Regions from separate parts of the Massilia sp. BAP21 genome, predicted to be linked through region 2. Evidence: predicted binding sites of a transcription regulator. Region 2 holds the regulator's gene; each other region holds the start of a gene.
What was found. Region 2 encodes LexA, which represses DNA repair genes until DNA is damaged. Its sites were predicted from a motif close to ACTGTATNNNNATACAGT; they were not measured.

Region 1 (9,430 bases), 2.0 Mb from region 2:
AATAGGCACGCACCAGCACCCATGGCGTGGTGCTGTGCTGGGGCGGCGGCGACACCAGGTTGACGGTGGCCGGCAGCAGCTTGTCGACGCTGTCCTGCACCGCCTTCATCTCGGGATCGATCCACTCGATCGATTCGGCGTCGGTGGTGAAGTGCATGCCCAGCACCTTGTCGCGGCTGGTCAGGATGTCGCCGTCGAAATCGTAGCCGACCGCATTCAGCACCGGTTCGCTTGCCAGCTTGCCGCTGGCGATGTCGAAGGTGTACACGGCGTTGGTGTCCTTGCCGTTGCGCGCGGCCACGTACAGTTTGCCGTCCGGGCCGAAGGCCAGCGGCGTGATGTCGTCCGGGTTGTCGCCGTAGGACTTGAAACTGGTCAGCTTGCGCCATTCCTTGCTGGACGGGTCGAGGTAGAAGATGTTCGTCACATCCTCGTCCTGGCCAAAGGCGATGCGCGGTTCGCCCTTGTGGTCGAGCAGCCAGCCGCTCACGTCCTGCTTCGGCCGGCTCACTTCCTGGGCCTGGCCGGTGAGCGTGTTCAAGCGCAGCAGGCTGACGCGGCTGCGCTTGTAGCCGGTCTTCCAGACCACGTTGCGCACGTACACGAATTCGGAATCCTGGGCGCCGCGCGCCGGCATCAGGTAGGTGTGCCAGGGCAGGATGCGGCGGCCGGTCATCGTGCCCGTCTGCGAACGCACGCCGCGGTCGGCCAGCTGCACCAGTTGGCTGCCGTCGGCATTCACGGCAAACAGGCCCGGCGCGTATTCGACATCGCCCTGGGCGACGGTACGGTCGTTGACGTCGAAAATCAGGCGTTCGCCATTCACCCACTGGAAGGCACCGATGTCGGCATCGTTGTACGAGGCAACCACCTTGCCCTGGTTGGTTTGCAGGTCGACCACCACCAGGAAGTCGCGCTGGCCCTTGGCGCTCGAGCGTGCGGCCAGGTAGCGGCCGTTCGGCGAGAGCAGGCCGCCGTTGAAGGCCGGGCGCGAGAAGAACTGTTCGATCGGCGGCAGGGCGGGACTAGCCTGTACCTGGGCCTGGGCAACGGGGCCGGCGCACAGCGACAGGGCCAACAAAACGGCGTGACAGAGTGAAGCTCGGGTGAACGACATGCTGATTCCTGAGAAGGTAAGTGGCCGCCCGCAGGCGGAACAGTTGTTTCTTAAGAATAACATTTGTGCATGCCGAAAAGCTATGCCTTTTGGGTAGACTGAGGCGGTGTTGCGTTCTTGCCGCAGCCGCCGCCGCCACAATCGAGCCAGCCCGCACGCCTATTCCGGCGCCCGGATATAGTCGACCAGGCCATTGCTGGCGCGGCTGGGCGGCGCCGTCAGCAGGCTGACCAGCACCACCGCCGCGATCCCCGCCGGCACCCCGAAGATCCCGGCCGACATCGGCGCGATGTCGAACCAGGCCGCATCCATCCGCCCGCCCAGGATCGGGTTGGTGCGCAGCATGTAGTACAGGCAGGTGAGAAAGCCGGCGATCATGCCGGCGATCGCTCCGGCGTGGTTGGCGCGCTTCCAGAACACGCCCAGTACCAGCGGTGCGAACAGGGTCGAGGCCGCCAGCGAAAACGCCGCGCCCACCAGCGACAGGATGTCGGCCGGCTTCTGCGAAGCGGCATAGGCGGCGATGAAGGCGACGGCCAGCAGCAGCAGCTTCGAGATCGTGACCCGCTTCTGGGTCGACGCGCCGGGGTCGACGATCTTGTAGTACACGTCGTGCGACAGGGCGTTCGAGATCGCCAGCAGCAGGCCGTCGGCGGTGGACAGGGCGGCAGCCAGGCCGCCGGCCGCCACCAGGCCCGAAATCACGTAGGGCAGGCCGCCAATTTCCGGCGTTGCCAGCACCAGCACGTCGCCGTCGATGGCGATCTCGGCCAGCTGCACCAGGCCGTCGCCGTTGATGTCGGTCACGCTGATCAGGGGATTGATCTTGTCGACATTCGCCCAGTAGGAAATCCAGGTCGGCAGCGAGCGGAAGTCGCTGCCGACCAGGCTCGTATAGATGTCGTATTTGGCCAGCACCGCCAGCGCCGGGATGCTCAGGTAGATCAGCAGGATGAAGAACAGGGTCCAGAACACCGAGCCGCGCGCCGCGTGCACCGAGGGCGTGGTGTAGGAGCGCATCAGGATGTGGGGCAGGGCGGCGGTACCGAACATCAGGCAGAACACCAGGGCCAGGAAGTTGTTGCGGCGCGCATTCGATTCGGCCTCGGTGGCGCCGGGGAAGGGCGCGGCATGCGCTTCCGGGGGCTGGGCCCGCGCCAGCAGGCGCGCCCGCTGCGCGCGCCACAGGGCGTCGGCATCGTCCACGGTCTTCGGGTAGGCGGCCAGGGCGCGCTCGGCATTGCGCACTTCGCCCAGCGAGGCGTTGCGCAGGCGCGCGGTGTCGAGGCGGCGCTGGGCTTCCAGCCGGCCTCCTTCCCAGGATTCCGGCAGGGCCGCCAGGCGGGCGCCGTACTCCTCGGCCTGGCGCCGGAACTGGGCGCGCACCGCTTCCTCGCGCGGATCGGCCGCCAGCTGCGCTTCGCGCTGGGCCAGCTTCGGCAGCACCGAACCATAGGCCACTTGCGGCAAGGGATTGTCGGCATGCTTGGCCGACAGCCACATGGTTGGAATCAAGAAGGCGACCAGGATGATGATGTACTGCGCCACCTGGGTCCAGGTGATGCCGCGCATGCCGCCCAGGAAGGAACAGACCAGGATGCTAGCCAGCCCCAGGAAAATCCCCACCGAGAAATCGACGCCGGTAAAGCGCGAGGCGATCAGCCCCACCGCATAGATTTGCGCCACCACGTAGATGAAGGAAACGATGATGGTGGCGCCCACGGCCAGCGCGCGCACCGGCCCGCCGCGCCCGCCCGCGCCGCCGCCGTAGCGCGCCGCCAGGTAGTCGGGAATCGTGTACTGGCCGAACTTGCGCAAGTAGGGCGCGATCAGCAGGGCCACCAGGCAATAGCCGCCGGTCCAGCCCATGATGTAGGCCAGGGCGTCGAAGCCATACAGGTACAGGCCGCCGGCCAGGCTGATGAAGCTGGCCGCCGAGATCCAGTCGGCGGCGGTGGCCATGCCGTTGAACAGGGCCGGCACGCGGCGCCCTGCCACGTAGTATTCGGTCACGTTCGAGGTGCGGCTGACCACACCGATGGTGGCGTACAGCACGATGGTGGCGAACATGAACAGGTGGCCGATCCACAGGCGCGGCATGCCTTCCTTTTCCAGCACCGTCAGGGCCAGCAGGAAACCGGCGAAGCAGACGCAGAACCAGGCGTAATAGCCGGACAGGCGCCGGAAGTAGCGCTTATTGCTGCCCGGGGCGCTCAAGGCGCTCCCTCCGGCGCCTGGTTTTGCGTCGAATCCAGCGCGTTCGCATAGGCGGCGTCGAGCTGGCGCATGCGCCAGGCGTAGAAGCCGATGATGGCCAGGCAGACCAGCGACGCACCCTGCGCCGCCATGTAGAACGACAGCGGCCAGCCGAACACGGTGATGTGCGCCAGCTCGCGCGCAAAGTACACGGTGCAAAAGCCGGTGAGCAGCCACAGTCCCAGCAGGATGGCGGTCAGGCGCCGGGTGCGGCGCCAGTGCAGGGCGCGTTCGGCCAGCAGCAGGCGCTGGCGCCGCAGGTCGGCGTCGTGCGGCGTGGCTGGTGGGGGCGGGGATTCAGGCGGCATCGATGGGATCGCTGGCAGGTGGCGGGAAGGTCAGCCGGAACAGGCTGCCCGGGAATTTCTTGGAAAGACTGCGCGGGTTGTTGAAGATGTCGACCTCGGCATTGTGCTGGCCGGCGATCTCGCGCACGATCGCCAGGCCCAGGCCGCTGCCGCTGGCGCTGTTGCCGAGGATGCGGTAGAAGCGCTCGAACACGTGGGCGCGCTCGGCGGGGGCGATGCCGGGGCCGGTGTCCTCGACTTCCAGCAATGCATGCTCGCCATCGCGGCGCACGCGCACCGTGACGCTGCCGCCGGCTGGCGTATACCGCAGGGCATTGTCGATCAGGTTCGACAGCAGTTCGCGCAGCATCATGGCGTTGCCGGCAATGACCACCGCTTCGTCGTGCGGTTCGTAGCCGAGGTCGATGTCGTGGGCGAACGAGGCCTGGACCCAGTCCTGCACCACGCTCACGGCCAGCGCGCCGAGCTCGATTTCCTCGAAGGCGAGGCCGGCATGCGGCTGGTTTTCCGCGCGCGCCAGGGCCAGCAGCTGGTTCACCAGGCGCGTCGCCGATTCCGAGCTCTTTGCCAGTTGTTCCAGCGAGCGGTGGATTTCGCCCGGGTCGACCTGGCGCAGCGCCAGCTCGGACTGCATGCGCATGCCGGCCAGCGGCGTCTTCATCTGGTGCGCGGCGTCGGCAATGAAGCGCTTCTGCATGTCGATGGTCTGGGCTAGGCGCCCGAGCATGTCGTTCAGCGAGCCGACGAGCGGGGAAATTTCTTCGGGAACCTGGCGTGAGTCGATGGGCGAGAGGTCGTCCGAGGAGCGCGCGCGGATGCGCTCCTGCAGTTCGGCCAGCGGCGACAGCCCGCGCGACAGGGCAAACCAGACCAGGGCCAGGATCACCGGCAGGATAATGAACTGGGGCAGGATCACGCCCTTGATGATCTCGTTGGCAAGCAGGGCGCGTTTATCGAGGGTTTCGGCCACCTGCACCAGGGCCTTGCGCGGCGCCGGTTCGCCGTCGTTAGCCGCGGCATCGGCCTGGTGGAAGGGGTCGAGGTTCAAATACAGGTAGGCCACGCGCACCGGCGTGCCGTGCACGGCGTCGCCGCGGAAGTGGACCGCGCCGTCCTTGTCGGCCTCGTCCTCGCGCGGGCGCGGCAGCTCGCGGTCGCCGTCCACATGCCGGCCCTGGGCATCGAGGATCTGGAAGTAGACGCTGTCGACGTCGTCGGCGCGCAGGATGTCGCGCGCGCTGCCGGGCAGGCGGGTGGCGATCGCGCCGTCGACCTCGCGCACCTGCTGGGCCAGCACCGTGACCCGGTCTTCCAGCGCATGGTCGAAAGGCTGGTTCGCGATCGACTTCGCCACCAGGTAAGTAATGGCGATGCTCATCGGCCACAGCAGCAGCAGGGGCGCCAGCATCCAGTCGAGGATTTCGCCGAACAGCGAATGCTGGATGCTTTCCTCGGGTTCGGGATTCGGCGGCGCGTACAGGGGTTCGAGCGGCGGCTCGAACGCGCCCGGGGGCAGGGCGCTGTCGGGCGGCACCAGGCCGGCATCGCGGTCGTTCACGTGCGCTCGTCCGCTGCTATTCGTGTCACTTGTGCTCGCTGGCAGGCTCGGCACCTGCACCTGCGCCTGAGCGTGCGGCGTCGGAATACTTTTCCAGGCAGTAGCCGAGCCCGCGCACGGTGGCGATGCGCACGCCGCCGACTTCGATCTTCTTGCGCAGGCGGTGCACATAGACCTCGATGGCGTTGTTCGAGACTTCCTCTCCCCATTCGCACAGGTGGTCGACCAGTTGTTCTTTGGAGACCAGGCGCCCGGTGCGCGCGAGCAGGATTTCGAGCAGGCCGAGTTCGCGCGCCGAGAGGTCGAGCATCTGCTCGTTGATGTAGGCGCTGCGGCCGACCTGGTCGTAGACCAGCGGCCCGTGGCGGATCACGGCCGGGCCGCCGCCGGCGCCGCGCCGGGTCAGCGCCCGCACCCGCGCTTCGAGTTCCGACAGGGCGAAGGGCTTGGCCATGTAGTCGTCGGCGCCCAGGTCCAGGCCCTCGACGCGCTGCTCGACCGAGTCGGCGGCGGTGAGGATCAGCACCGGCAGTAGGGAGGAGCGCGCGCGCAGGCGGCGCAGCACTTCCAGGCCGGACATGCGCGGCAAGCCGAGGTCGAGGATGAGGAGGTCGAACTCCTGGGTGGAGAGGGCGGTGTCGGCATCGGCGCCGTTGCGCACGCAATCGATCGCGTAGCCGGATTGGCGCAGGGAGCGCGTCAACCCGTCGGCGAGTACGCTATCATCTTCTGCAAGTAGAATTCGCATGGTTGTACCTTGTTTTTCGATTAAACCCCGGTGCCGCCTTCATTGTGTTTGATTTAGCGCAACAATGCGAGTTTTCTCAAACCGACAATTCATTTTTTCGCTTGCCAAAACCACTGGATTTTTATACAGTACTAGCTATTGAAACGCGCGACGGCGCCCACACCTTGGTTACCTCCAAGACTGAAAGAAAATTATGGACGACAAAAAATCCGCAGTAAATGCCTCCGAAAAAGGCAAGGCGCTGGCTGCCGCCCTCGCGCAAATCGAAAAGCAGTTCGGCAAGGGCTCGGTCATGCGCATGGACACCAGCGCACCGGTCGAGGAAGTGCAAACCGTGTCCACCGGCTCGCTGGGCCTGGACATCGCCCTCGGCGTCGGCGGCCTGCCGCGCGGCCGTATCGTGGAAATCTACGGTCCGGAATCGTCGGGTAAAACCACGCTGACCCTGCAGACCATCGCCCAGATGCAAAAGCTCGGCGGCACCTGCGCCTTCATCGACGCCGAGCACGCGCTCGACGTCACCTATGCGCAAAAGCTGGGCATCAAGCTCGACGAGCTGCTGATCTCGCAGCCCGACACCGGCGAACAGGCCCTGGAAATCACCGACGCCCTGGTGCGTTCGGGTTCGGTCGACCTGGTGGTCATCGACTCGGTGGCGGCACTGACCCCGCGCGCCGAGATCGAAGGCGACATGGGCGACTCGCTGCCGGGCCTGCAAGCCCGCCTGATGTCGCAGGCGCTGCGTAAACTCACCGGCTCAATCAACCGTACGAACACCCTGGTCATCTTCATCAACCAGATCCGTATGAAGATCGGCGTCATGTTCGGCAGCCCGGAAACCACGACCGGCGGTAACGCGCTGAAGTTCTACGCCTCGGTGCGCATGGACATCCGCCGTACCGGTTCGATCAAGTCGGGCGACGAGGTGATCGGTAACGAAACCAAGGTCAAGGTCGTCAAGAACAAGATCGCGCCTCCGTTCAAGGAAGCCCACTTCGACATCCTGTACGGAGAAGGCACCTCGCGCGAAGGCGAAATCCTGGATCTGGGCGCCGACAACAAGATCGTCGAGAAGTCGGGTTCCTGGTACAGCTACAACGGCGAACGCATCGGCCAGGGTAAAGATAACGCACGTCAGTTCCTGAAAGACCGTCCGGCACTGGCACGCGAAATCGAAAACAAGGTCCGCGCTACCCTGGGCGTGCGCGAGCTGCCGCCGGTCAGCGCCGACGCTGCGCCGGAAAAGGCCGTCTCGGAATAAGTTGAGCGCGGTTTTGGCAATAACAGCAACATCGGCAACACTGGCAGCACCATGCGCGCGCCACCGCTGAGCCTGAAGGCACGGGCCCTGCGCTTCCTCTCCATGAGGGAGCACAGCCGGCTCGAGCTGGGGCGCAAGCTGGCGCGCCATGCCGAGGAGGGCGACGACGTCGAAGCCCTCCTCGATTTCCTCGAAAAGAACAACTGGCTGTCGCAGGAGCGTTTCGCCGAATCGCTGATTCACCGAAAAGCCTCCCGCTACGGCAACAGCCGTGTCGTGGCCGAGCTGCAAAGCCACGGCGTGAACGGCGAAGCCCTGGCCGAGCTCAAGTCCGAGCTGGCCTCGAGCGAAAAAACGCGCGCCGTCGAAGTCTGGCGCCGCAAGTTCGGCACCGTGGCGCAAGACGCGGCCGAGCGCAGCAAGCAAATGCGTTTCCTGATGGCGCGCGGCTTCTCCAGCAGCGCCGTGCGCGAAGCACTCAAGGGTGCGCCGGAAGACGAAGACGACTTCTAGTCCGCCCACATCGTTGTAGCGCGTTGTAACGTTTAAACCAACTTTTGCAGGCGCCAGCGCGGAGCGCCATTCGTTGATATGCCTGGCATATTCCTCAACGACGGATGGTGCTGCGCGCTGGCGCCTGCACGCGGCTGCACTTTGGGCGGCCGAGCTCGCGGCGCTTGCCGCAACCCACGCGAACAAGAAGGACAAGCATGAAAGCGTTGCTCGCACTGGCACTGGCTGCCACCCTCGCCGGCTGTGCCCAGCCTCCCGTCACTCCCACCGGCGTCTACGTCCTCAGCACCGCCGAGATGTCGGTCGTCCTCGACGTGCGACCCGGCGGCGACTACGTCCTGCAAACCAGCGGCCCCGGCCGCAATACCGACGAAATCCGCGGCTCCTGGCGCGAAGAGGTCGGCCCGGCCCTGTCGGTGTCGTTCTCCGGCATCGTCTGGCATGGCACCGAACCCGAGGCCGGCAACGCCGTCTGGGCCGCCACCATCGACAGCGATTCCCAGATCTGCCTCGACCGCGACGGCCAGAACTGCTTCTTCCGCAACGACTTTTCCTGAGCCGGACAGGGCCGCGCCGCGCATCCATACCTGGGGACAGGCAACATTGGCAGGCTTGCCACGCTTCCCGCGATACCCCGCCTTCCAGTATGGTCAATCGGGCATGTAAGAGTGCAACCGCTACCCGCCTGTGCTAAACTTTCACGGTTTAAGCAGCGCCGCATGAGCGGTTGTTGCCGCAGAAGCTGCGGCGACGTGCGAATCAAGCACACCGGCTGCATACATTTACCGCCGCCCTGTCGGCACCGTTTTTATGCCCTTGTCTTCTCCCGCTTCGCGCCAGCTCCGGCACACGCGCGCCATTACCGTCGAAGCGTATGCGCGCGACGATGGCTTGTGGGATCTTGACGCGCGTATCCGCGACGTCAAGGCGCAAGACATCGTGCTCGCCTCCGGCAGGCGTCCCGCCGGCACCGCCGTGCACGACCTCAGCCTGCGCATCACCATCAACCGCGACCTCGAGATCGTCGACGCCGAAGCCTCGTCCGACTCGGTACCGTACCCTGGCTACTGCGACACCATCGGTCCTGCTTATAAAAAGCTGATCGGCATGTCGCTGGCCAAGCATTTCCGGCTGCACCTGAAAGACCGCTTATCAAGCGTGCTCGGATGCACCCACCTGACTGAACTGGCGCAGGTCTTGCCCACGGCGGCAATCCAGGCCTTCGCCGATGATGCGTTCGAGACGCGCAATGCCGCCGATGCCGGCGACGCTGAGCGTCCTTACGAGATCGACCGCTGCCACGCCTTGCGCGCCGATGGCCCTGCCGTGGCACAGTATTACCCTCGCTGGGCGATCAAGGCCGTACCGGAGTAGACTTCGCTGTCGAAGTTTTCCACGAAGTTTCTAATTAACTATCCAAATCAGTAACAGAGAAGAAGGGAAGCCAGCATGAAAATCCATGAGTATCAGGGCAAAGAAATCCTCCGGAAGTTCGGGGTGACGGTACCGCGCGGCATTCCGTGCATGTCGGTGGAAGAAGCCGTCAAGGCAGCTGAAGAGCTGGGCGGCCCGGTGTGGGTCGTCAAGGCCCAGATCCATGCTGGCGGCCGTGGTAAAGGCGGCGGCGTGAAGGTTGCCAAGTCGCTGGAGCAAGTCAAGGAATACGCAG
Region 2 (9,430 bases):
TTTCACCACCACCATCCTGCACAACGATCGCCGCAAGACGATCGAGCAGGGCTCGCTGCACAAGCCGGTGCACACCTCGGTGGCATTCGGCTACAACGATGCGCGCCAGCTGGCCTCGGTGTTCCAGGGCAAGGAGCCGGGCTTCCGCTACGGCCGCCAGGGCAACCCGACCGTGTCCGCGCTGGAAGACAAGGTCACGAAGATGGAAGACGGCGTCGCCACCCTGTGCTTCGGCACCGGCATGGCGGCCATCGGCGCGCTGTTCCAGGCGCTGTTGAAGGCGGGCGACCACATCGTCTCGTCGAGCTTCCTGTTCGGCAACACCAACAGCTTGTGGCAGACGGTGGCAGGGCAGGGCGTGGACGTGTCGTTTGTCGACGCCACCGACGTGGCCAACGTGGAAGCGGCCTTGACGCCAAACACGCGCTTCGTGTTCGTCGAGACGATTGCCAACCCGCGCACCCAGGTGGCGGACCTCAAGCGCATCGGCGAGCTGTGCCGTGCGCGCGGCATCCTGTACGTGGTCGACAACACCATGACCACGCCGTATCTCTTCCGCCCGAAGGACGTGGGCGCCGGCCTGGTCGTGAATTCGCTGACCAAGTCGATTGCCGGCCACGGTATTGCGCTGGGTGGTGCGCTGACCGATACCGGGCTGTTCGACTGGAGCGCCTATCCGAATATCGCCGACAACTTCCGCAAGCAGCCGGCCGCCAACCAGGGCATGGCGCAGCTGCGCGCGAAGGCCCTGCGCGACTTCGGCGCCTCGCTCGGGCCGGAAGCTGCGCACCACATCGCGGTCGGCGCCGAAACGCTGGCGCTGCGCATGGAGCGCACCACGGGCAATGCGCTGGCGCTGGCGCGCATGCTGGAAGCGGACGAGCGCGTGGCAGCCGTGCACTACCCGGGCCTGGCATCGCACCCGCAGCATGGGGTGACGACGGAACTGTTCCGCGCCGGCGGCTCGCTGCTGAGCTTCGAGCTGAAGGACGGCATCGATTGCTTCGATTACCTGAACCGCCTGAAGCTGGCCATCCCGGCGAGTAACCTGGGCGATACCCGTACCCTGGTGATTCCGGTGGCGCACACGATCTTCTTCGAGATGGGCGCCGAGCGCCGCGCCAGCATGGGCATTGCCGAGTCGCTGATCCGGGTCTCGGTGGGCATCGAGGACACCGAGGACTTGCTGGAAGACTTCCGCGCGGCACTTGGCGCGTAATCCATACTGAAGAGACGCGACAACATGAAGAAAACTGCGCTGCTGTTTGCCGGCCTGCTGCTGGCAGGATTTGTTCACGCGGGCGAGCTGGAAGACGCCAAGGCCTTGTTCGAGCAGAAGAAGTATCCCGAAGCCATGAAGCTGTACACCAAGCTGGCGAATGCCGGCAACGTCGAGGCCCAGCAGAGCCTGGGCCAGATGTACTGGTATGGCGAAGCGGGCGAGGTCGACGAGGCCAAGGCCACGGCGTGGTTCACCAAGGCAGCGGCCAAGGGCAACAAGGTGGCTGCGGATTCGCTGGTGATCATGCAGCAGCGCGTCGCGCGCCGTGCCGACATCGATTACTGGGTGTCGAAGTACGATGGCGAAGACCTGAAGTCCGGCAAGTTCCACTGCCCGGCGCCGCGCGTGCCACCGATCTCGAAGCAGAGCGACGAGATCGACCGGGTCGCGAATGCGATCAACAAATGGCAGGATTGCTACAACGGCTTCGTGCAGAACCTGAATGCGGTGTCGCCCCTGTCGAACCGGATTCCGGCCGATGTGGCCAAGCTGATGAACGCGACCGAGATGGAAAAGGCCAAGGCCCACCTGGCGCAGGTGCAGGAGAACGTGTCGGAAGAAGCCAAGGTCGGCGCCAAGATGACGCTGGCGGACGTGGCGGTGTGGCGTTCGGCGACCGAGGCCTATATCGCCGAGCACAATGCGATCGTGAACAAGGCGCCGAAGGAAGATTCGATCTCGAGCAAGCGCAAGTAACGCTTTTGTAGGGTGGGCTCTTGAGCCCACGCGGTACGACACCTGCATGTCGAACAAAATCCCGTCAGGATTGCCGTACGGTGCGACGCAAGGTGTTTCGACTGATTAAGCGTTCTACCGCGTGGGCTCGAGAGCCCACCCTACGAAAAGCAAAAAGGCCGCGTCAGCGGCCTTTTCTACGTCAGCACAAAATCAGTGCCAGCTGCGCATCAAGCCCACCGCCAGGCCTTCCAGCGCGAACTCGTCGCCCGGCGCAACCTGGATCACCTTGAAGTCCGGATTTTCCGGCAGCAGCTCGATCAGTTCGCCCGTCTTGCGGTAGCGCTTCACCGTCACATCCTCGCCCAGGCGCGCAACGACGATCTGGCCGTTCTTGGCGCTGTCGACCTTTTTCACGGCCAGGAAGTCGCCATCCATGATGCCGGCGTCGCGCATCGACCAGCCGCGCACCTTCAGCAAGAAGTCGGGACGGGCCGCGAACATGGCCGGGTCGACGTTGTAGGTCGCTTCCACGTGTTCCTGCGCCAGGATAGGGGAACCCGCCGCCACGCGGCCGACGAGCGGCAGCGACATCAGCAGGGCAGGCGGGATGACCGGCAGCGCCGGTTCGCTGGAGGCGCCGATCAGGCGGATGCCGCGCGAGGTGCCCGACACGATCTCGATCGCGCCTTTACGCGCCAGGGCTTGCAGGTGCTCCTCGGCCGCGTTGGCCGACTTGAAGCCCAATTCCTTCGCGATCTCGGCGCGGGTCGGCGGGAAGCCGGTGTTGTCGATCGCTTCCTTGATCAGGTTGAGGATCTGTTCTTGCCTTGCAGTGAGCTTGAGCATGGGTATACCACTGGTTATCGATTCAGACTGTATTTTTGTACAGTGCTTCGCATAATGCAAGGGTAAATGCAAATAAATCCCACTTTTCGCTTGCCGGGTTGTCGCAAGAGCGGTACAAACCCCCGCGATTGCCATGCCGCCGGCTTCGCGTTATAATTGCCGGCTTTCCCTTCCCACACTCGTCTTGACGCCGAGGTGGGCATTTGTTTAAACGTCCTCAAGGAGTGTTGCATGCGTCATTATGAAATCGTTTTTATCGTCCACCCGGACCAAAGCGAGCAAGTCCCGGCGATGATCGAGCGTTACAAGGCCAGCGTCACCGCGCGCGGCGGTAACATCCATCGCGTGGAAGACTGGGGCCGTCGCCAGATGGCTTACCAGATCCAGAAGCTGCCGAAGGCACACTACATCTGCATGAACATCGAATGCGACAACGAGACCCTGGTCGAGCTGGAAACCGCATTCAAGTTCAATGATGCCGTGCTGCGTCACCTGACCGTGAAGATGAAGAAAGCTGAAACCGCTCCATCGCCAATGATGAAGTCGGTCCAGCGCGAAGACGCAGCCAAGAGCCACCGCGCAGAAGCCCCAGCGGCTGCTGCTGCCCCAGCTGCTGCTGCCTAAATTCTTTCCCCAGGATTCGTGAACGGGCGTGAGCCCGAAGTGAAGTGAACCAGCTACAAGTCGTCGCCACCATCGCTGAACGCGACGTACTGCGCTATACCCCGGCCGGCGTGCCGATCGTTTCGGCAATCCTGCTGCACAGTTCGCAGCAGGTCGAGGCAGGGGTGGCAAGGCTGGTGGAGTTCGAAATAGCCGCGTTCGCCGCGGGAGAAATTTCGGGCCGCTTCGCTAGCGCCGAGTTGGGCGCCGCCCACCGGTTCACGGGATTCCTGGCCAAGAAGAACCGCAACAGCAAAGCCCTGGTGTTTCACATCATTGATTTCAGTGCCGCCGCTTAAATAATTCAGCGGCCCACCTTTTAGATATACAGGAGCCTCAAAATGGCATTCGGTAAAAAGTTCGACAAAAACAAAGCCAAGGAAAAACTGAAGCGCAAACAGCAGAACCCGCTGTTCAAGCGCAAGAAGTTCTGCCGCTTCACCGCCGCCGGCGTTGAACAAGTTGACTACAAAGACGTCGACACCCTGAAAGACTTCGTCCAGGAAAACGGCAAGATCATGCCGGCACGCCTGACCGGTACCAAGGCGCACTACCAGCGTCAAGTGGACACCGCGATCAAGCGCGCACGTTACCTGGCCCTGCTGCCGTACACCGACCTGCACAACGCTTAAGTCGCCACGGCAACGAGCACAAGTAAATACTGGAGAATAATATGCAAGTTATCCTGCTGGAAAAAGTCGTCAACGTCGGCAATCTGGGCGACGTCGTCAAGGTTAAGGACGGTTACGCACGTAACTTCCTGATCCCGCAAAAAATGGCCCGCCGCGCAACCCAGGCCGCTGTGGCCGAGTTCGAAGTCAAGCGCGCCGAGCTGGAAAAAGCTGCTGCTGAAAAGCTGGCTGCTTCGCAAGCCCAAGGCGAAAAGCTGGGCGGCATGACCATCACCGTCGCTCAAAAAGCCGGCGTCGATGGCCGTCTGTTCGGTTCGGTTACCAACTTCGACATCGCCGAAGCCCTGACCAAGCAAGGTTTCGCAGTCGAAAAGGCGCAAGTGCGCCTGCCGACCGGCCCGCTGAAGACCACCGGCGAACACCCGGTTGCGGTCGCGCTGCACACCGACGTCGTCGTGGAAATCACGATCGCTGTCGTGGGCGAAGCTGCCTAAGTCAAGCTGAATAACAGCTGCTTATGAAGCCATAATCAGTTGTTGTATTCTGGAAAAAGCCGGGTTCGCCCGGCTTTTTTTATGACCCAAAAGTCGCCAATTATTTCAGCCGTGTGACCGGAGCAGGTATAATGCCCGCCATGAATACCCCCGCAGATCCGCAAATCGAATCGCTGCGCATCCCCCCGCACTCCATCGAAGCAGAGCAGTCCGTCATCGGCGGCCTGCTGCGCGATAATGCGGCGTGGGACCGTATTGCCGACTTCATGCACGCGGACGATTTTTATCGTTACGACCACCGCATCATCTTCGAACAGATGGTGCGCCTGATCAACAGCGGCAAGCCTGCCGACGTGATCACCGTCTACGAGGCCATGGTGTCGCTCGGCAAGGCCGAGGACGTCGGCGGCCTCCAGTACCTGAACGCCATGGCGCAAAACACGCCATCGGCCGCCAACATCCGCCGTTACGCCGAGATCGTGCGCGACCGCGGCGTGCTGCGCAAACTCATCACCGTCGCCGACGAAATCTCCGGCAACGCGTTCAATCCGCAAGGCAAGGAAGTCAAGCAGATGCTTGACGAAGCCGAATCGAAGATCTTCGCCATTGCCGAGCAGGGCGCCCGTGGCGCCCAGGGCTGGAATCCGATCCAGCCGCTGCTGACGCAAGTGGTCGAGCGCATCGACGAACTGTATTCGCGCGAAAACCAGGGCGAAATCACCGGCGTGCCGACCGGCTTCATCGACCTCGACCGCATGACCTCGGGCCTGCAGCCGGGCGACCTGGTCATCGTGGCCGGCCGTCCGTCGATGGGCAAGACCGCATTCTCGGTGAACATCGGCGAAAACGTCGCCATCGAAGCGGGCCTGCCGGTTGCCGTGTTCTCGATGGAGATGGGCGGCGCCCAGCTGGCCATGCGTATGCTGGGCTCGGTCGGCCAGCTCGACCAGCACCGCCTGCGTACCGGCCGCCTGAACGACGAGGACTGGCCGCGCCTGACGCACGCGATCCAGAAGATGAACGACGCCCAGCTCTACATCGACGAAACGCCGGCGCTGAACCCGATCGAGATGCGGGCACGCGCGCGCCGCCTGGCGCGCCAGTGTGGCAAGCTCGGCCTTATTATCGTCGACTACCTGCAGTTGATGCAGGGCAGCCAGCCGGGCGACAACCGCGCCGCCGAGATTTCCGAGATCTCGCGTTCGCTGAAGGGCTTGGCGAAAGAGCTCCACTGCCCGGTCATCGCGCTGTCCCAGCTGAACCGCTCGCTGGAACAACGCCCGAACAAACGGCCCGTCATGTCCGACTTGCGCGAATCCGGCGCTATCGAACAGGATGCGGACGTCATCATCTTCCTGTACCGCGACGAGGTGTACAACCCCGATTCGCCGGACAAGGGAACCGCCGAGATCATCATCGGCAAGCAGCGTAACGGTCCGATCGGGGCGATCCGCCTCACCTGGATCGGTCAGTACACCAAGTTTGGCAATTACAGCGGCAACCTCGCCGTCTACCAGGGCGATTAAGCCGATATTGCGCCGCTGCCCGGTACCCGACACCGCAGCGGACTTCGCAGTCCCAAGAGTTTTATCACGGAGAAATACATGTTTGGACGCCTGATGCCCACCGAGGGCAAGTTTTTTGATTTGTTCAACCAGCACGCCGCGCTGTGCGTGAAGGGTGCGCAAGAAATGGTTGGCCTGATGACCAACTTCGACGACCTGGAAAACCGCGTCCACGCCGTCGAAAGCATCGAAAAACAGGCGGACAAGATCACCTACGCCACCGTCGACCTGCTGCACAAGACCTTCATCACCCCGCTCGACCGCGACGACATCCACAAGCTGATCACGCGCATGGACGACATCCTCGACATGATGGAAGACGCCGCGCAAACCATTTCCCTGTACGACCTGCACGCCGTGACCCCGGAAGCCAAGCGCCTGGCCGAGCTGTGCCTGTCGGCCTGCCAGAAGGTCCAGGAAGCCGTGGCCCTGCTGCACGACATGGGCAACGCGCAAAAGATCGTCGCCATCTGCGAAGAAATCGACCGCTTCGAATCCGACGCCGACCACGTGATGCGCGCCGCGATGAGCAAGCTGTTCCGCGACGAGCCGGACGTCCGTAACCTGATCAAGATGAAGGCGATCTACGAGATCCTCGAGACCGTCACCGACCGCTGCGAAGATGTGGCCAACATCATCGAAGGCATCATTGTCGAGAACGCGTAAGCTTCCTTAGAACAAAAATAATTATGGAACATCTCACCATCAGCATTTACGTGCTGGGTATGCTGGTGCTGCTCGCACTGATCTTCGACTTCATGAACGGTTTTCATGATTCGGCGAACGCGATTGCCACCGTCGTCTCGACCGGCGTCCTGAAGCCCCAGTCGGCGGTCGCGATGGCGGCATTCTTCAACTTCGTCGCGATCTTCGTCGTTAACATGAAGGTGGCGCAGACGATCGGCAAGGACATCATCGACCCGCACATCGTCGACCACTACGTGATCTTCGGGGCCCTGGTCGGGGCCATCGTCTGGAACGTGATCACCTGGTACTACGGCATTCCATCGTCGTCCTCGCACGCCCTGATCGGCGGCCTGGTCGGTGCGGCAGTGGCCAAGTCGGGCACCGGCGCGCTGATCTCAGCCGGCCTGTGGAAAGTGGTCGCCTTTATCGTGCTGGCCCCGCTGCTGGGCTTCGTGCTCGGTTCCATCATCATGCTGATCGTGTCCTGGGTGTTCGTGAAGAGCACGCCGCGCAAGGTCGACGTCTGGTTCCGCCGCCTGCAACTGGTGTCGGCGGCCGGCTACTCGCTGGGCCACGGTGGTAACGACGCGCAAAAGACCATGGGTATCATCTGGATGCTGTTGATTGCCGCCGGCTACACCAACGCGGCCGATGCACACCCGCCGGCCTGGGTCATCATCTCCTGCTATGCGGCAATCAGCTTCGGCACGCTGTTCGGCGGCTGGCGCATCGTCAAGACCATGGGCCAGAAGATCACCAAGCTCAAGCCTGTTGGCGGCTTCTGCGCCGAAACCGGCGGCGCCATGACCTTGCTGATGGCGAGCTTCTGGGGCATCCCGGTCTCGACCACCCACACCATCACCGGCGCGATCGTCGGCGTGGGCGCCTCGCAAAAGGCTTCGGCCGTGCGCTGGGGCGTGGCGGGCAACATCGTGTGGGCGTGGATCTTCACCATCCCGGCAGCGGCCTTCGTGGCGGCGATTGCCTGGTGGATTGGTCGTCACATCATGTAAGAGTGCGCTGCGCGCATTGAAATGAAAAACGCCCGGCCAATGTGCCGGGCGTTTTTGTTTTTGCCGTTGATGTTGACGTCGTAGGGTGGGCACTCGTGCCCACGCGGTCTCATCGCATGAAACGCGGCGGCGTCGAATGGAAATCGGTATGCACGCCATCCATTTGTTTGCATACACAATTGCGTATCAGCCGCCGTACCGCGTGGGCACGAGTGCCCACCCTACAAACGCATGGCCGAAAAAAAACCTGCGGGCCGCGAGGCGCGCAGGTTTTTTATCAAAGCACAAACCGCTTACAGCACGTCGCTTGCGTGGTCGGCCAGGCGCGAACGTTCGCCGCGCGCCAGCGTCACGTGGCCGCTGTGCGACCAGCCCTTGAAGCGGTCGACCACATAGGTCAGGCCGCTCGACCCTTCGGTCAGATAAGGCGTGTCGATCTGGGCGATATTGCCCAGGCACAGGATCTTGGTGCCAGGACCGGCACGCGTGACCAGGGTCTTCATCTGCTTCGGCGTCAGGTTCTGCGCCTCGTCGATGATCAGGAACTTGTTCACGAAAGTACGGCCGCGCATGAAGTTGAGCGACTTGATCTTGATGCGCGAGCGGATCAGGTCTTGCGTGGCGGCGCGGCCCCAGTCGCCGGCGTCGTTATCGGACTTGTTCAGCACTTCCAGGTTGTCGTCGAAGGCGCCCATCCACGGCGACATCTTTTCTTCCTCGGTGCCCGGCAGGAAGCCGATGTCTTCGCCCACCGGCACCGTCACGCGGGTAACGATGATCTCGTTGTACTGCTTGGTTTCCAGCACCTGCGCCAGGCCCGCGGCCAGGGCCAGCAGGGTCTTGCCGGTACCGGCCTGGCCGAGCAGGGTGACGAAATCGCATTCCGGATTCATCAAGAGGTTCAGCGCGAAGTTCTGCTCGCGGTTGCGCGCGGTAATGCCCCAGACGCTGTTCTTCGTGTGGCTATAGTCGCGCAGCACCTGCAGCACGGCGGTCTTGCCGTTGATCTCTTTTACCTGCGCCTGGAAGGGCGAATCGTCGGACTCCAGGTAGACGAACTGGTTCACCAGCAGGCTGTTGATGAAGGGGCCGGTCACGCGGTAGAAGGTGGTGCCGTTGCGCGTGTCTTGCCACGACTCCATGTTCTTGCCATGCTTGTCCCAGAAATCGTCCGGCAGCTGGACGATGCCCGAGTACAGCAGATCGGTGTCTTCCAGCACATGGTCGTTGAAGTAATCTTCTGCCGGCAAGGCCAGGGCGCGTGCCTTGATGCGCATGTTGATGTCTTTCGACACCAGCACGATGGCGCGGTCCGGCTGTTCGGCTGCCAGGGCTTTCACGACGCCCAGGATCTGGTTGTCGGCCTTGCCGACCGGCAGGCCTTCCGGCAGGGTGGGGCCATTCTGCAGCTTGGTCTGGAAGAACAGGCGGCCCTTGGCGTCCTTGTTGCCCAGCTTGGCCAGCTCGATGCCGGCTTCGATGGTGTCGTCGTCGATGTCGGCGATCAGGGCGTCCAGGGTGCGCGACACCTGGCGGGCATTGCGGGCAACCTCGGACATGCCTTTCTTGT
Region 3 (9,430 bases), 2.1 Mb from region 2:
CCATGGCCGCACCGGTGACCACGCTCGCCCTGAACGCCAGCTACAACCTCACGCAGCAGCTGTCGCTGTCGTTCAGCGCGACCAACCTCACCAATGTGAAGCGCGCCTACTACCGCTACAGCGAGGAAGAGCAGCAGAAGCTGGATGTCGCCGGGCGCCAGTTCTACCTGAACCTGCGCTACAAGTTCTGACCGCGCGGTTCGCGCGAACAGGCGAGGGGAGCTGCGGCTCCCCTTTTTCATGCCTGGGCGCAGCGGCCGCGCAGGACACTTAAGCCTGCCTTAATTGCCGAGTTCTTCCGCGCAGTGTGCGGCAGCTAACGGTGAACCGGCGACGCCCTCGCTATGATGAACCTGTGTGAGTGAGGCGCCTGCGATTCGGTTCGGCGGGCAGCCAAATACCTCAACAGGTTAGCCGGTCGCCTCGAGGATCGGCACCAGATTCCACGCCGTCGCCATGTGGCGCCGGCATGCAGTGCAAGCGGAGGCGCCATGTCTGCAACGACCACGAATCCACCGAAGCATGTTGTGCGCGAATACCTCGAACGGCGTTCGCGCGACCCGAAACCGCCGCCGGCACCGGAAGAAATCCGCCGCCAGCTCGGTTGGGAAATGCTGATGCCGGCGGACGTGCGAGTATCGCAGCACCGCTCCTGACCACTGCCTTGTATACCGTTTCAACAGAGGAGAAGGTCATGACCAAGAAAATCGGCAACAAGCACGAAGCCCAACACCGCGGCAAGCAGGAACGCCTGGAAATCCGCCGCACCAACATCGCACGCGAAGCCGTGAAGAAGGCCGAAGCCAGCGCCAAGTACCGCAACCAGGTCAAGAACCAGCCGGCGATGAACCTGTCCGCTGCAGCCTGACGCGCGGCAGCGGAGCATCACGCCATCCGGCCCGCCTTTCGAGGCGGGCTTTTTTTCGTCCCTGCGGTTTGTTTCCGCATTGCGTCTCCAGCGCCCCGGCCACGCCGCCCACCGCCAGGCGGCGCAGCCCGCCGATTCCTCCGTCATTCACCGATCCGGCGCTGCCATTCGCCGAATGGCGCTTTTCCACGCCGGCGCACGCGGCTATCGTACAGACATCACAACACGGAGGACGGCATGGGCACCGAAAACAACGGTTACAGGCAGCGCAAGCAGATGATGTGGGGACTGGTCCTGATTGCGGTCGGCATCGCCTTCCTGCTCGACCGCATGGACGTCCTCGACGTCGCGACGCTGTGGCATTATTGGCCGCTGCTGCTGGTGGTGGCGGGCATCAACCAGACCATCGGCTACCCAAGCCCCAGGGAGTTCACAAGCGGGCTGTGGACGGTGTTCATCGGCCTGTGGCTGTTCGCGGTCTTCGAAGGCTTATGGGGCCTGACCTTCCGCAACAGCTGGCCGCTGTTCATCCTGATGTGGGGGCTGCAACTGGTGCTCGCGCCTGTGTTCGCGCGCCGCTTCGCATCGAACAAGGAGAAGGAACATGTATAAGGACAGCTTCGAAGAAGGCGGCATGAAGGGGCATGATGTCAAGCGCCAGCAACGCCGTGCGCGCCGCGCCGAACGCGGCATGACGGGGCAGGTGGTGCTGGGGCTGATGGTCATCGTGGTCGGCCTGCTGTTCCTGCTCGATAACCTCGACATCCTCGACCTGCACGACGCGGTGGCCTTCTGGCCGCTGGTCTTCATCTTCGCCGGCGTCGCCAAGCTGCTCGACACCTCGACCCCGAGCGGCTACCTGATCGGCCTGGCCGGCATCGGCATCGGCACGGTCATGATCCTGAACCGGCTCGGCGTCATCTACATCACCTGGCGCATGGCCTGGCCGCTGTTCCTGATCGGCGCCGGCGCCGTGCTGGTCTACCGCGCCACGACCGGACAGCGCCTGGTTGGGCACGGCATGGTCGACGACAAGCCCGGCGAGGGCCTGGCGCCGGCCGGCGACACGCAGAAGATCGACGTCACCGCCATCCTCGGCGGCTTCGACCGCCGCGTGCACAGCCAGGACTTCCGTGGCGGCGAAATCACCGCGGTGATGGGTGGCTGCGTGCTCGACATGCGCGGCGCCTCGATCGCGACCGGCGAAGCCGTGATCAACGTGTTCGCCTTCTGGGGCGGCGTCACCATCAAGTGCCCGCCCGACTGGACGGTGGTGCTGCAGGGTACGCCGATCATGGGCGGCTTCGACGAGAAGACGGTTGCGCCGCCCGACGGCAACAAGCGCCTGGTGATCCGCGGCTACGCGATCATGGGCGGCGTCGAGGTCCGCAACTGATGGTGACCGGCTGATGCATGCGCGGCGCAGCATCGCGCTCTACCTGGCGGCCTGGCTGCTATTCGGGCTGCTGCTCGCGGGACTGATCGTGGCCGCCACCGGCGCGCGCATCGGCGCCAGCCTGCTGTTCGCCCTGCCGCTGGCGCTGGTGTATGGCTGCGCCAGCGGCTTTTCGTCGTATTACCTGTGCCGCGCCTACCCGTTGGCGAGCAGGCCCCTGCACTCGGTGCTGCTGGTGTTCGCGGGCACCGCGGTCTGCGCCAGCCTGCTGTGGACGGCGGCCGGCAGCGGCTGGAGCGAATTGCTGCGCGGCGTGTCGGCCAATCCTGCGCAGGGCACCCTCGTGGTAACGCGGCCCTTTGCCGCCCTGATGTTCGGCCTGGGCGTGATCCTATACGCGATGACGGCGGTGGGCCAGTACCTGGCGCTGGAATTCGAACGCGCGCGCAGCCTCGAGCGGCGCGAACTCGAAATGAAGCTGGCGGCCCAGGAAGCCGAACTGCGCATGCTGCGCACCCAGATCGACCCGCACTTCCTTTTCAACAGCCTGAATTCGATCAGCGCCCTGACCTCGATCGACCCGCCGGCGGCGCGCAGCATGACCTTGCAGCTGTCGGACTTCTTCCGCCGCAGCCTGGGCATGGATGCCCAGCGCAAGGTGCCGCTGGCGCAGGAGATCGCGCTGGTGCGTGCCTTCCTGGCGGTGGAGGGGGTGCGCTTCGGGCCGCGTCTCGCCTTCGAGGACGACGTGGCCGGCGATGCGGCCGACTGCCTGGTGCCGCCGATGATCCTGCAGCCGCTGGTGGAGAACGCGGTCAAGCACGGGATCGGCCACCGGCTCGACGGCGGCGCGATCCGGATCGTGGCGCGGCGCGCGGGCTCGCTCTTACGCATCCGCGTCGAGAACGATGCCGACGACGAGGAAGCGGCGGCGCCGGTCGCCGGTTGCGGGATTGGCCTGGCCAACGTGCGGCAGCGCTTGACGGCGACTTATGCGCACGAGGCCAGCATTCACTGGCTGCGCGAGCCAGAGCGCTTTTGCGTCGACCTGACGCTGCCTGCCGCCGGCATGGCGCGGCACGCACCGGATACGGACTAAGGAGGGGACATGCGGGTCATCATCGTGGACGACGAACACCTGGCGCGTGCGCTGCTGCGCGAATTCCTGGGCGCCTGGCCCGACATCGAGATCGTGGCCGAATGCGCCAACGGCTTCGAGGCGGTGAAGGCGATCGGCGAGCTGCAACCGGACCTGGTCTTCCTCGACATCCAGATGCCGAAGCTCGACGGCTTCGAAGTGGTGGAGCTGGCAAATGCCAGTATTGCTGCCGGCAGCCCCGCGCGCACCCGCTACGTCTTCGTCACCGCCTACGACCAGTTCGCGCTGAAGGCCTTCGAGGTACGCGCCATCGACTACCTGCTGAAGCCCTTCAGCCGCGAACGCCTGGCCCAGGCCCTGCACAGCGTGCGCAGCCGCGCCGTGCCGCCGGAGCAAATGGAAGGGTTGGTACAGGACGCAGCGAAGCGCAACGGCTTCATCGAACGCGTGCTGGTGCGCGACGGCGCGCGCGTGCACGTGGTGCCGAGCGCCAGCATCGACTGGATCGAAGCCCAGGACGACTACGTGGCGATCAGCACCGCCGGCAAGACGCACCTGAAGAACGGACGCATGGCGGAACTCGAAGGCGGGCTGGACCCGGCGCTGTTCCTGCGCGTGCACCGCTCGTATATCGTGAACATCGGCGCCATCGCGCGCATCGAGGCGCCGACCCGCGACAGCTGGTGCGCGGTGCTGAAGGACGGCAAACGGGTCCCGGTCAGCCGCAGCGGTTACGCCAAGCTCAAGGAGCTGATGCGCTGAGTGTGTCTACTTGCCACCAGCGCGGCAGCAGCTCGCGCACGGCCGGCTGGCCGAAGCGGTCGTCGATCAGGTAGACGGTGCCGCGGTCCTGCTCGGTGCGGATCACGCGCCCGGCCGCCTGCACCACCTTCTGCAGGCCCGGATACAGATAGGTGTAGTCGTAGCCGGCGCCGAACATGGCCTGCATGCGCGCGCGCAGCTGCTCGTTGACGGGATTCAGCTGCGGCAGACCGAGCGTGGCCACGAATGCCCCGATCAGGCGTGCGCCCGGCAAATCGACGCCTTCGCCGAACGAGCCGCCCAGCACCGCGAAGCCGATGCCGCGGCCTTCGGGCTGGAAGCGGTCCAGAAAAGCTGCCCGTTCCGCTTCGCTCATGCGCCGCTCCTGGCGCCAGACCGGCACATCCGGGTGCAGCCGGGTGAAGAGATCGGCGGCCTGCTCCAGGTAATCGAAGCTGCTGAAAAAAGCCAGGTAGTTGCCGGGCGCTTGCGCGTACTGGTCGGCCATGAGTTGCGCGATCGGCGCCAGCGATGCCGCGCGGTGCTGGTAACGCGTGGAGATGCGGCTGGCGATGTGCACCGCCAGCTGGCCGGCGGAGAAGGGCGATTCGACGTCGACCCAGCCGGTGTTCTCCGGCAGGCCGAGCAGGTCGGCGAAATAATGCCAGGGGCTGAGCGTGGCCGAGAACAGCGTCACCGAATGCGCGCCCTCGAAACGGGGCTTGAGGAAAGGCGCAGGCACGACATTGCGGATGCAGACCGTGGTGTCCTTGCCGTCACGCGTGATGTCGCACAGCGAATGCTCGCCGAAGGATTCGGCCAGGCGCTGAAAGCCCAAGGCGTCGAAATGAAAGCGCTGCAGGTCCGGGTCGAGCGGCACGGCCTGCTCGGCCAGGTAATCGTTGATGGTGCTGGTGGCGTTCAGCAGGGCCGACAGCAGCTTTTCCGGCGGCGCGGCCAATAGTTGGTAGGGCGCGGGCGCATGCGCATCCATCTCGCCCCAGGCACGCGCCACCTTGGTCAGGGCCTTCTTCACGGTCTCGGAAGGCGCAGCGGCGCGCGCCATGCGAAGAAGCGCGCGATCGAGTTCGCCCGAATACATCGAGCGCGCACGCGACACCATGTTGTGCGCTTCGTCGACCAGCACGCTGGCGCGCCAGCCCTGTTCCTGGGCCAGCGCGTAGAGCATGGCGCCGCCGTCGAAGTAATAGTTGTAGTCGCCAACGATCACGTCGCTCCAGCGCGCCATCTCGCCCCCCAGGTAATAGGGGCAGACATCGTGGGCCAGGCTGACGTCGCGCAGGGCGGCGCGGTCCAGCACCGGCACCTCCAGGGCCGCGGCGCGAGCGGCCGGCAGGCGGTCGTAGAAGCCTTTCGCCAGCGGGCAGGAGGCGCCCTGGCAGGCCTTGTCTGGATGTTCGCAGGCCTTGTCGCGTGCGGTCAATTCCAGCACGCGCAAGGGCAGGCGCGGATCGGCGGCGCGGATGGTGGCGGCGGCGTCGAGGGCAAGCTGGCGGCCCGGGGTTTTCGCGGCCAGGAAGTAGACCTTGTCGATGCGCTGGGCTGGCGCCGCTTTCAGCACCGGGAACAGGCTGCCGACGGTCTTGCCGATGCCGGTCGGGGCCTGGGCCAGCAGGCAGCGCGCGGTGCTGTTGGCCTTGAAGACGGTCTCGGCGAGCTGGCGCTGGCCGGGGCGGAAGCTGGCGTGCGGGAAGCGCAGCGCAACCAGGGCCGCATCGCGCGCCTCGCGGTGGCGCAGCTCCTGTTCGGCCCAGGCGATGAAACGGAGGCATCGTTCTTCGAAGGTCGCCTTCAGTTCGGCGGCGCTGCGGGTTTCGCGCAGCACTGTCTCATGGCCGCTGCCGATCTCGTAGTAGACCAGTGCCAGGTTGACGCTGTCGAGTCCGAGCTGGGCGCACAGCAGGTGGCCATACATGCGCACCTGGGCCCAGTGCAGGTGGCGGTGGTTCTCCGGCATCGAGGACAGCTTGCCGCGGTAGGTCTTGATTTCTTCCAGCAGGTTCTCGCGGGCGTCGTAGCCGTCGGCGCGGCCGCGCACGTGCAGCAGGCCGTGGTCGCCGGAGAGCGAGACTTCGGTGCGGTAGCCGTCGCCGCGGCGCGCCGTTACCACGGCATGGCCGGCGATGCCTTCCTGGGCCGTGGGCGAGGGCGTGAAGCGCAGGTCGAGGTCGCCCTGCTTGGCGGTGAACTCGCACAGGGCGCGCACGGCGACAACGTACTTCGCCGGCTCGCTCAAGCAGCCTGCTCCCACTGCAGGTAGCACACCGAGACCGGCATGCCGTGGGTGGCGCAGTACTCGATCCAGCGCAGCTGGTTGTCCTGCAGGCGGTCGCCCGGCCCCTTTACCTCGATCATGTTGTAGCGCTTTTCATGCGGCCAGAACTGGATCAGGTCGGGGAAGCCGGTGCGGTTTTCCTTGACGTCGGCCAGGATGCGCTCGCACCACTTCTTCAGGTGGGCGGCAGGGATGCAGTCCAGGGCCAGTTCGAGCAGGCCGGCGTCCAGGTATTCCCAGGACACGAAGGGCGAGGAGATGCCGGCTTTTTCCGCGAAGTGGCCGAGGATGGTGGCGCGGTAGCGGCCATCGTCGCACTGGGCCAGGCAATCGGCGAACTCGTTCGCGCGGCGCTGGTGGAAGTCGGGGCTGTACAAATCGGCCGGGCCGCGGTGGAACGGGTGGAAGAAGGCGCCGGGAATCGCGGCGAAGATCGCGCGCCAGCACAACAGCCCGAAGAGGGCGTTGGCCAGCATGTTTTCGACGTAGAACACGGGTGCGTGTTCGCCGGCCAGGTGCTCGCGCACCACGCCTTCGACCCACCAGTCGCCCGAAGGCATGGGCAGGCACAGGTCCAGGCGCACCGGGTCGGGCCGGCGCGCGATGGTCTTCGGGTGGCCGAGGCGGCGCGCCAGGCGCGGGCCGATGCGCAGCAGGTGCTGGCGCTCGGCGTCGTTCTCCGGCGCTTCGCGCGCCGCCAGCAGCAGTTCCCAGGCCTCGTCGTAGCGTTCGGCCTTTTCCAGCACGCGGATGGCGCGGCCGCGCGCGCCAGGGAAGCGACAGCGCGTGTAGACGGCGTGGGCATTCGCCCAGTCCTTTCCCTTCTCGTAGTGCTGGCCCATCTGGAACAGCAGCTTTTCGCGCCGGCTCTCGAGCCAGTCGTTGTGGAAGGCGTGTTGCGGCACGTCGCGCACGATGTCCTCGAGCGGCTCCAGGCCCTCGGCGAAGCGCGCGCGGCAAGCGTGCAGGACGAGGTAGTGCTCGATGTCGCTGCGCTCGCGGAAACCGCGCGAGGCCGGCGAGAACTCGACCTGCTCGTAGCGGAACAGGCCGAGGTCGGACAGCACGAACTCGGTCCAGTCCTGGCGCAAATTGCCGAAGAAGATCAGGCGCAGGCGGTCGCACAGGGGCTTGACGTGGATGCGCAGGGCGAGGTCGCCGCTGTCCTGGAACCAGCTGGAGAAGGAGCGGACCGGAGGCGCGGCATCGCTCTCGCCGGATTGGTTAGCAACTTCCCCCGCAGTCTGCTCTGCAGTCGCGCCCATGCTGGCGCGCAGGGCTGCGAGCTGCTCGGCCTTGCGCGCGTTCTTGTGCTGGAGGCGGTCGCCAAAGGCGAGGACGAGTTCGGGCTTGGAGAGCAGGTCGAACAGTTCGTCGAGGGTGAGGTCGGGGTCGCCCGACACCCAGCCGGTCGGGAACAGGTGTTGCGCCGCTTCCACCGGGCAGCCGATTTCGGCATAGCGCAGTTTGCTGGCGCGAAACAGCTCGCCCTTGCGCATGACCATGCGCACGAACAGGGCGCGCGCCGGCTGCGGCAGCGCCGGGAAGGCTGCAATGAAGGCCTGTTCTTCGTCGGTCAGCAAATCCGGGTAGCGCTGCGCGATCCAGTCCAGGACGGCCTGGAAGTTATCCAGGTAATAAAACTCGTTTTCCAGAACCCTGTTCATCTCGAGACGCCACTGTGCTTATGTACAGTATAGCCTCGGGTGCCGCCTTCATCCCAGCATTTTCAGGCGCCGGGATGCCTGGCCGTGGTTTTTTGCCACATCAGGGACGGGGCGGAGCCGAGGACTGCGGCGGGCATTTCGGCCCGGTGCAGGGCGCCGGCTGTTCGCGCTCGCCGCGGTGGCGTTCGGAATGCGCGATGATGGCCGAGATCAGGGCGACGTCGGTGTCGACCGCGGGTTCGGCGGCGGTGGGCGACGCCGCCTTGTTCCGGGCACGCGCCGCCGCGCCGGCCTTGGCGGCGGCCGGGCGCGTCGCCTTTGCCGTGCGCGGGGGCGCTTTCTCGGCTTTCTCCGCCTTCTCGGCCTTGTTGCTCCTATCGGCCTTGGCCAGCGCAGCCGGCCTGTCCGTTTTTGCGGGCCTGGCTTCGGCCGGCTGCGCCGGCTTGGCCGTGGTGGGCGCCGTAGCAGCCTGGACCGGCGCGCTCTCCTTCGGCGGTGCCACCGGTCTGGCTTTTGCCGTCCCTTCCGGCGGCAGCATCACCAGCGGCGGCGGGGCGGCCGGCATGCTCTGCGGCTGGTCGACGATCACGGCCGGGGCCGGGGCTGCCGGAGCCGGGGCCGGCGCATCGGCCTGGGCCGGCGTCACGGTGTCCGCCTCGGCCACGCGCTCGGCCTGCACCTGGACCTGCATCGCAGTCGCCGTTTCGTGGTTGTCGTAGGCCAGCCACGCCACCGCACCGACCAGGATGCCGGAAAAGGCCGCCGCCGCGCAGTACCAGGCCAGGCGCGGGCTGGTCATGCGCGTGCCGCTGCGCCGTGCGGCATCGCGTTCCAGCATCGCCAGGATGTTTTCTTCACCGGCCCCGCGGCGCGACGACATCAAATTCGGTCGCGTCGAGGGCCCTTGATTTTCGTCTGTAGGGCGCACGGCATTACTCCTAAGATATTCGTTTCCAATCCGATTAGAAACAATCTGGGAAAAACCATGCTGATTTTTCTCGCACTTCTGTACTTTTGCGTCGCCTGCACCCTGATCTGGCTGGCCTGTTTTCCAACCGGAAGGGCGATGCTGGGCCAGTTCGTCTTCAGCCTGCGCAGCCGCATGAAGCGGCGCGATGCCACATGGCGCGGGGCGCCCGCACGCGAGCGCGGGGCGTTCAGGCGCGGCCTGGCCGGCGGGCTGGCGGCGGCCATGAAGCTGGCGCGCCGCAACTGGATCGTGTTCGCCATCGGGGTGCCGGTGATTGCAATTCCCTCGCTGCTGGCCCTGGTGCTGCGCTCGCCCGCCATGCTGCCCGACTATGTGCCGACCGCCGCGCTGCCCGACGCCCAGATCGCTGCG

Region 1: recA (recombinase RecA) is a predicted target of LexA. The motif match lies at 6,100-6,117, and genes of this name have one in related genera.
Region 3: ACWYRN_RS18885 (VRR-NUC domain-containing protein) is a predicted target of LexA. The motif match lies at 8,100-8,117, and genes of this name have one in related genera.

What each region holds. Positions count from the first base shown of each region.
Region 1 covers NZ_CM173596.1:2,486,982-2,496,411, forward strand. Annotated here, with positions in the region: gene ACWYRN_RS10970 (S9 family peptidase) at 1-1,117, opposite strand, end outside; gene ACWYRN_RS10975 (VC_2705 family sodium/solute symporter) at 1,277-3,334, opposite strand; gene ACWYRN_RS10980 (DUF4212 domain-containing protein) at 3,331-3,681, opposite strand; gene ACWYRN_RS10985 (sensor histidine kinase) at 3,671-5,239, opposite strand; gene ACWYRN_RS10990 (response regulator) at 5,265-5,987, opposite strand; gene recA (recombinase RecA) at 6,181-7,248, shown strand; gene recX (recombination regulator RecX) at 7,300-7,761, shown strand; gene ACWYRN_RS11005 (hypothetical protein) at 7,959-8,318, shown strand; gene ACWYRN_RS11010 (DUF2889 domain-containing protein) at 8,572-9,135, shown strand; gene sucC (ADP-forming succinate--CoA ligase subunit beta) at 9,211-9,430, shown strand, end outside.
Region 2 covers NZ_CM173596.1:533,315-542,744, reverse strand. Annotated here, with positions in the region: gene ACWYRN_RS02420 (cystathionine gamma-synthase family protein) at 1-1,219, shown strand, start outside; gene ACWYRN_RS02415 (tetratricopeptide repeat protein) at 1,244-1,978, shown strand; gene lexA (transcriptional repressor LexA) at 2,171-2,806, opposite strand; gene rpsF (30S ribosomal protein S6) at 3,038-3,430, shown strand; gene priB (primosomal replication protein N) at 3,475-3,768, shown strand; gene rpsR (30S ribosomal protein S18) at 3,811-4,101, shown strand; gene rplI (50S ribosomal protein L9) at 4,143-4,595, shown strand; gene ACWYRN_RS02385 (replicative DNA helicase) at 4,736-6,121, shown strand; gene ACWYRN_RS02380 (DUF47 domain-containing protein) at 6,200-6,826, shown strand; gene ACWYRN_RS02375 (inorganic phosphate transporter) at 6,850-7,860, shown strand; gene ACWYRN_RS02370 (PhoH family protein) at 8,154-9,430, opposite strand, start outside.
Region 3 covers NZ_CM173596.1:4,245,407-4,254,836, forward strand. Annotated here, with positions in the region: gene ACWYRN_RS18845 (TonB-dependent receptor) at 1-191, shown strand, start outside; gene ACWYRN_RS18850 (hypothetical protein) at 492-656, shown strand; gene ACWYRN_RS18855 (hypothetical protein) at 695-868, shown strand; gene ACWYRN_RS18860 (LiaF transmembrane domain-containing protein) at 1,106-1,480, shown strand; gene ACWYRN_RS18865 (LiaI-LiaF-like domain-containing protein) at 1,473-2,264, shown strand; gene ACWYRN_RS18870 (sensor histidine kinase) at 2,278-3,363, shown strand; gene ACWYRN_RS18875 (LytR/AlgR family response regulator transcription factor) at 3,373-4,125, shown strand; gene ACWYRN_RS18880 (ATP-dependent DNA helicase) at 4,106-6,382, opposite strand; gene ACWYRN_RS18885 (VRR-NUC domain-containing protein) at 6,379-8,088, opposite strand; gene ACWYRN_RS18890 (hypothetical protein) at 8,189-8,968, opposite strand; gene ACWYRN_RS18895 (M15 family metallopeptidase) at 9,074-9,430, shown strand, end outside.